3 regions of the Enterobacter sp. MG-EB028 genome follow, and region 2 is predicted to be linked to each of the others. Evidence: predicted binding sites of a transcription regulator. Region 2 holds the regulator's gene; each other region holds the start of a gene.
The links. The regulator LexA, encoded in region 2, represses DNA repair genes until DNA is damaged. The targets are predictions, from matches to a motif close to TNCTGTATGTACATACAGNA.

Region 1 (2,270 bases), 2.1 Mb from region 2:
CCGCTTACCCAATGCCAGCCAGCCGCAGAGGAACATGGCAGCACCGCACCACGCCAGCATCACGGGAAATGAGATGAGTTCCAGCTTCAGGGCAATAAGCCCCAGGGCAGATCCAAGAACGGTACCGCCTATCCGCTCGAAGGCGCGAGGAACAACGTTCCCCCAGAATGAGATAGGCCCCATTACCACCACCAGCGTGATCAGCGGCCACGTTCCCTCCGGTACATCCAGCAACCGGACCAGTACAAAGGTCAACACGAAAGCCAGCGCGATGCGACTCCCGTGCACCACGCGGTAATGTTTGTACAAGCGAATTTCAAATGGGGTTAATGATTTGTCGGGACGCACACCCGCTCTCCAGCAACACGGCAAATCACAATTGTACTGTGTTTTCAGCCGGGCGGATCGCACCCGGCTGAAAAACCCTTCATATTGCAGGATTAAACCGTTTTGTGCTCTACCGCGATATACATTTCAATGTCCCAATAGCCGTCCGCATTGCCGTCGTTAAGATAGCGTTCGAAGCAGGGTTTGAGCGCCATCTGGTATTTACTGTCCTGCAATAAAGAATTGAAGAACTGATACCACGGCGTCGCAAAGTCGTAGTTTTCCACGCGCGCCGTCGCCACGGCGTAATCCCCGCCAGCGATTTCCGTCATCATGACGCCTTCGCTGTTTTCCGGGATAACGAAATCATCCGGTACCGTAACGGCCGTATCGCAGCGCAGTTTTTCTGCCGGGACCTCATCGGGGTTATCGTAGTAGACCGCAACCCACTCCAGCGGCTCAATGTGACGCCCGTCCACCCACATAACCAGCTGTTCAAAGCCCTGCTTAACCGTTTTTTCCCACGGCCCAACAAGATGAAAACCCGCAATCTTACGTTTCTGTTGCTGCTTGATGCTGTAGTCCATGCTGCCTCCGTTTATTACTGTATATTTATACACTATAAAGCTGGATTACTATTATCGGCAAACGAGAAGTGTTTATTATGTGAGCAGACTCGCAACCCTGCCTGTCTGCCCATCAGCGGTTAAAGCGTGTGGTGCAGATAATCGCTCAGGCGTGAGAATACGCCTCCCTTATCAACGGCTTCCAGAGTGACCAACGGCCAGTGCGCCACGACCTTGTCGCGATCGTAGAGCTGGATCTCCCCAACCCGCTGATGCGCGGCAATCGGCGCTTCCAGCTCTTTTTTATCCAGAACGTATTTAGCCTTGATGTTCTGCACTTCCGCTTTCGGTAACGCCAGCCAGAAGTCCTGATCCGTCCCCAGATTTATCTGTTCTTTATCGCCGTACCAGATACGCTCTGTCCCCACTTTTTTACCGTTATGCAGGATCTGCACCGTATCGAAGTTCTGCTGTCCCCAGTGCAGAAGCTTACGCGCCTGGTCTTCGCGCCCTTTGGGGCTGTCGGCCCCCATCACCACCGCGATTAAACGACGCTGTCCGTCAACGGCAGACGCAATCAGGTTAAAGCCCGCACCCGAGGTGTGCCCCGTTTTCAGGCCGTCCACGTTCATGGTTTTATCCCACAGCAGGCCGTTACGGTTCTGCTGAGTGATCCCGTTCCAGGTGAGGCTCTTTTCGCTGTACATATGGTAAAAATCAGGCTCACCGTGAATGATAGCCCGGGAGAGCACGGCCAGATCGTAAGCGGAGCTGTGCTGCCCTGGCGCATCCAGCCCGTGGACGGTTTCAAAGTGCGTATCGCGCAGGTTCAACTTCTGCACGTAGTCGTTCATCATCTTCACAAACTGCGGCTGCCCGCCCGCCACGTGGTCGGCCAGCGCCACGCAGGCATCGTTGCCGGAATCGACAATCAGACCGCGGCTTAAGTCACGCACGGAGACGCGATCGCCCTCTTTCAGGAACATCAGCGACGAGCCGTCAAAAACCGGGTTGCCTTTGGCCCACGCGTCACGCCCTACGGTAACAATGTCATCCGGCGTAATACGGTGCCTGTCAATGGCCCGATCGACTACATAGCCCGTCATTAGCTTAGTGAGGCTCGCCGGATTACGTTGTTGATGTTCGTTGCCCGCCGTTAAAATTTGACCAGTCGTGTAGTCCATCAGCACCCAGGATCCCGCCTGAATGGCTGGAGGCTGCGGCGAAAAATCCAGTGGCTCAGCCGCAAAAGCAGATGAGACACTCGAAGCGAGTAAAGAAACAGCAATAAACAGACGGCGTTTCAACGGTATATCCTCAGGTCATTAAAAATCGATGACCTTTTTACGGGAGTTCTGATGTCGTTACCTGGCTTAA
Region 2 (2,270 bases):
TGGACTCTTCTTTCGGCGTGTAATAGGTAAACACGCGCGGCCCGCCGTGGATGAACACGTAGCGCGGCAGCAAAGTGCCGTCAACTTCCAGCGGTTCAAGCGGGTCGGGTAAATCATGCGCCAGACACTGGGCGCGAAGCGTCAGCAGATCTGCCTTCGAGTTATAAGGCAAAACGTACATAATAGGGCGCGACGTATCGAGCCCCAGTTCCAGCGCGGGTTCTGCTGGGATAGACTTGCTTTTTACCAGGATGCTTAATGGTAAATTAAGTAATTTGTAGTAAATTCGTGGCCAGCCGGACATAAACGATGTAAAGCCTCTGGTTAATAATGCAATTGCGGCGCAAGGATAACAGAAAGCGCGCAAAATTTCTGTTGTTACCCGTCATACTTCAGGCGGCAGCGAAACGCGCTGCTGCTCCTGTTACTGACGCTCTTTTTTAAAAAAGGTTCTTTTAATGGCCAATAATACCACTGGGTTAACGCGTATCATCAAAGCCGCTGGCTATTCATGGAAAGGTTTCCGTGCCGCGTGGGTTAATGAAGCTGCTTTTCGCCAGGAAGGTGTCGCCGCTATCGTCGCGGTTATCATCGCCTGTTTCCTTGATGTAGATGCCATTACCCGCGTGCTTCTCATCGGTTCCGTACTTCTGGTGATGATAGTGGAAATTCTCAATAGCGCTATTGAGGCCGTTGTTGACCGGATCGGCTCAGATTTCCACGAGCTTTCTGGCCGCGCGAAAGATATGGGTTCTGCCGCTGTGCTGCTGGCAATTATCACTGCAGCTATTACCTGGGTCACGCTGCTTTGGTCACATTTCCGATGAGCCTCGAGGAATAATTAAGTCCCTGGTTTTTTGTGCAGTTTTTGGTTCCAAAATCGCCTTTGACTGTATATACTCACAGCATAACTGTATATACACCCAGGGGGCGGAATGAAAGCATTAACGACCAGGCAGCAAGAGGTGTTTGATCTCATTCGGGATCATATCGGCCAGACGGGTATGCCACCCACGCGTGCGGAAATCGCGCAGCGTCTGGGCTTCCGTTCTCCGAATGCTGCCGAGGAACACCTGAAAGCGCTGGCGCGTAAGGGTGTAATTGAGATTGTGTCAGGCGCGTCGCGTGGTATCCGCCTGCTGGTGGAAGAAGAGACGGGCATTCCTCTGATAGGCCGCGTTGCCGCAGGTGAACCGCTGCTGGCACAACAGCATATAGAAGGCCACTACCAGGTCGATCCTGGTATGTTCAAGCCGAGCGCTGATTTCCTGCTGCGCGTTAGCGGGATGTCGATGAAAGACATCGGCATTCTTGATGGCGACCTGCTGGCCGTTCACAAAACGCAGGATGTGCGGAACGGCCAGGTGGTGGTGGCGCGCATTGATGACGAAGTGACCGTTAAGCGCCTGAAAAAACAGGGTAACACCGTCCAGCTGTTGCCTGAAAACAACGAGTTCACCCCGATTGTGGTCGACCTCCGCGAACAGAGCTTCTCCATTGAAGGTCTGGCAGTAGGCGTGATTCGCAACGGCGAATGGCTGTAATCTCTTCCTGACAGGCTACGCTTTCGCTGTAGCCTGCTTCGTCTTCCATTCCCGGTATTTCTCATGTCACTGCTGACGGCTTCAGATAAGGCATTGTGGCGTCTTGCCCTGCCGATGATTTTCTCCAATATCACCGTGCCCTTGCTGGGTCTGGTCGACACGGCCGTTATTGGTCATCTCGATTCCCCTGTTTATCTTGGCGGCGTGGCGATTGGGGCGACGGCAACCAGCTTCCTGTTTATGCTGCTGCTCTTTTTACGTATGAGTACTACCGGGCTCACGGCACAGGCGTACGGTGCGAAAGACCCGTTACGTCTGGCGCGTGCGCTGGTGCAGCCGCTGATCCTGGCGCTGGGCGCGGGAATGTTGATTGTTTTACTGCGCACGCCCCTGATCGACCTTGCACTCCAGGTCGTTGGCGGCAGCGAGGCGGTACTGGAGCAGGCGCGTCGCTTCCTGGAAATTCGCTGGCTTAGCGCGCCCGCTTCGCTGGCAAACCTGGTTCTGCTGGGTTGGTTACTGGGCGTGCAATATGCCCGTGCGCCAGTGATTTTGCTGGTCGTGGGAAACCTTCTCAACATTGTGCTCGATCTCTGGCTGGTGATAGGCCTGCATATGGACGTACGCGGGGCGGCACTGGCGACGGCGATTGCAGAATACGGGACCTTTTTCATTGGCTTGTGGATGGTCTGGCGCGTGCTGGCGATGCGCGGGATCTCCCTTGCG
Region 3 (2,270 bases), on a different replicon from region 2:
GCCAGAGGCCAGGCCTGACGGATAGCCTCTTCAATGAGGGATGCCCCTCCCCCGACCAGGAATACCCGGTTAACGTTCCTGAAGGCCGTCAGCTCACTGGTGACGCGCGCCCCCAGGGAAGTGATTGCCTCTGTAATTTTGATCAGAACATCGTCAATTTTTCCGGCATCGTTGATCACACGCTGCAGATACTGACGATCATTGCGGTTGCGGATGACCGTGTCAGCAATAAGCGCGCTGGTTTCGCTGTCTGCAGCCCGCAGAGCGCCTGCAGCTGCGCGGGTGACCTGTGACACGCCGACAGACGGATTGCCGTGTACCGCACTGATATCATCGAACTGTCCGACAATCACGCCGGCATCGAGCGTGGTTCCGCCGAGATCGATAATCAGGGTGGTCTCAGCGGGTCCGGGCTTCAGCTCCGCGAGACGAGAGAACGCCGCCGGCAGTGATTCCGGCATCACCTTCACGTCCGTTATGGTAAATGCCCTGCCCTTATTCAGAACCAGCTCACGCATCAGGTTTTCCCGTTTGCGTCGGATGTTCTCCTCGTTCCGCTGGCAGTCCCCGTCATAATACTCGCTCAGGGGCAACGTCACGGTCAGGCTCACCGGCTGCGGCTCAAGTCCGCTGTTCAGCAGGGCATGATGCACGGCCAGCAGGTTGAGATCACCGTACTGATATTCCACGTTTGTTGTCGGGATGGCATCTCGGCTGACGCTGTCCCAGGTGTATTTCAGCGTGCCCACCTGATAGTTGAACGTTGCGGCACTGAATTCCGCCACTTTCCAGCCATGCCGGAAGGAGTTAGCAGAAACCCGGGTCTGCAGCTCGTTTCCTTCAAACCATGCCAGCTTAACATTAGTTGAACCATCATCGCAGTAAATATTCATCATTATGCTCCGTCAATTAAACTCAATTTGATACATATTATAAGAGCAAAATGGAAAAACAAAAGCCTTATTTCTCATTATGAGCAATTTAAAAACCTCAAAATGATATTTACAAGCATTTTGAGTAACTTATATTACTCACCATGTTCATAGGGCAGGCGATCTGGATTATCCTCACGCTGTTAAATATACTGTATGTATAACCAGCATATTTAGACATCAGGAGGAAAGATGAAACTGCAGCTTTTCAGCACCGGGAAAGCACTCCCGCCACAGGCCCATCCGTTGTTTGCCGACCCGGCCAGCTGCGGTTTTCCCAGCCCTGCCGCGGACTATGTCGAGTCCGACCTGGATCTCCATGATTACTGCATACGGCATCCGAGCGCGACTTACTACCTCCGAGCCAGCGGTGACAGCATGTCCGACGGCAGTCTTTACAATGGCGATCTGCTGGTTGTGGACAGTGCAGAGAAGCCCCGGCACGGCGATATTGTTGTGGCCAGCGTGCAGGGGGAATTTACGGTTAAACGGCTTCTGCTGACGCCACGTCTGACGCTGCAACCCATGAACGCGGCCTGGTCCCCGATTTATCCCGATCCGGACGATCTGGATATCTTTGGCGTCGTCACGCACATCATCCACCGCCCGAGGGAGATGTACTGATGTTTGCCCTGGCAGATGTGAACAGCTTTTATGCCAGCTGCGAACGTGTTTTCCGCCCGGATTTGAAAGGAAAGCCGGTTGTGGTGCTCAGTAATAACGATGGCTGCGTAATCGCAAGAAGTGCCGAGGCAAAGCCCTGGATCAAAATGGGCACGCCGTGGTTTCAGATGAAAAATGAAAGGTACCCGGAAAAAATATACGCGTTCTCAAGCAACTATGAACTTTATGCCTCGATGTCAGCGCGCGTCATGAACTGCCTGGAGGAGCTGGCCCCCAGGGTGGAACAGTATTCGATTGACGAGATGTTCCTCGACCTGACCGGCGTTGAGCACTGCATGGACCTGGAGGACTTCGGCCGGCAGCTGCGTCAGCACGTGTATGACTGTACCCGTCTGACCATCGGCGTGGGTGCCGGGCCGACGAAAACCCTGGCAAAATCAGCCCAGTGGGCCTCAAAAGAGTGGAAACAGTTTCGTGGCGTGCTCGCCCTGACCCGGGGGAATCCTCAGCGAACGCGGAAACTGCTTTCACTGCAGCCGGTCGAAGAGATCTGGGGCGTGGGAAACCGTATTGCACGCAAGCTCAATGTTCTTGGCATCAGGACCGCGCTTGATCTGGCCCTGACGAACCCGGCCTTCATCCGGAAAAATTTCTCCGTCGTTCTCGAGCGAACAGTGCGCGAACTGAACGGGGAAAGCTGCATGTCGCTTGAGG

Region 1: the regulator LexA is predicted to act here: its motif matches at 930-949, upstream of sbmC (DNA gyrase inhibitor SbmC).
Region 3: the regulator LexA is predicted to act here: its motif matches at 1,083-1,102, upstream of umuD (translesion error-prone DNA polymerase V autoproteolytic subunit).

Annotation. Positions count from the first base shown of each region.
Region 1 is NZ_CP195079.1:3,081,425-3,083,694, forward strand. Features, by position in the region: gene ACR42C_RS14670 (FUSC family protein) at 1-348, opposite strand, end outside; gene sbmC (DNA gyrase inhibitor SbmC) at 441-914, opposite strand; gene dacD (serine-type D-Ala-D-Ala carboxypeptidase DacD) at 1,034-2,200, opposite strand.
Region 2 is NZ_CP195079.1:328,184-330,453, forward strand. Features, by position in the region: gene plsB (glycerol-3-phosphate 1-O-acyltransferase PlsB) at 1-304, opposite strand, end outside; gene ACR42C_RS01445 (diacylglycerol kinase) at 459-827, shown strand; gene lexA (transcriptional repressor LexA) at 936-1,544, shown strand; gene dinF (MATE family efflux transporter DinF) at 1,608-2,270, shown strand, end outside.
Region 3 is NZ_CP195080.1:39,377-41,646, reverse strand. Features, by position in the region: gene parM (plasmid segregation protein ParM domain-containing protein) at 1-893, opposite strand, end outside; gene umuD (translesion error-prone DNA polymerase V autoproteolytic subunit) at 1,125-1,556, shown strand; gene ACR42C_RS23285 (Y-family DNA polymerase) at 1,556-2,270, shown strand, end outside.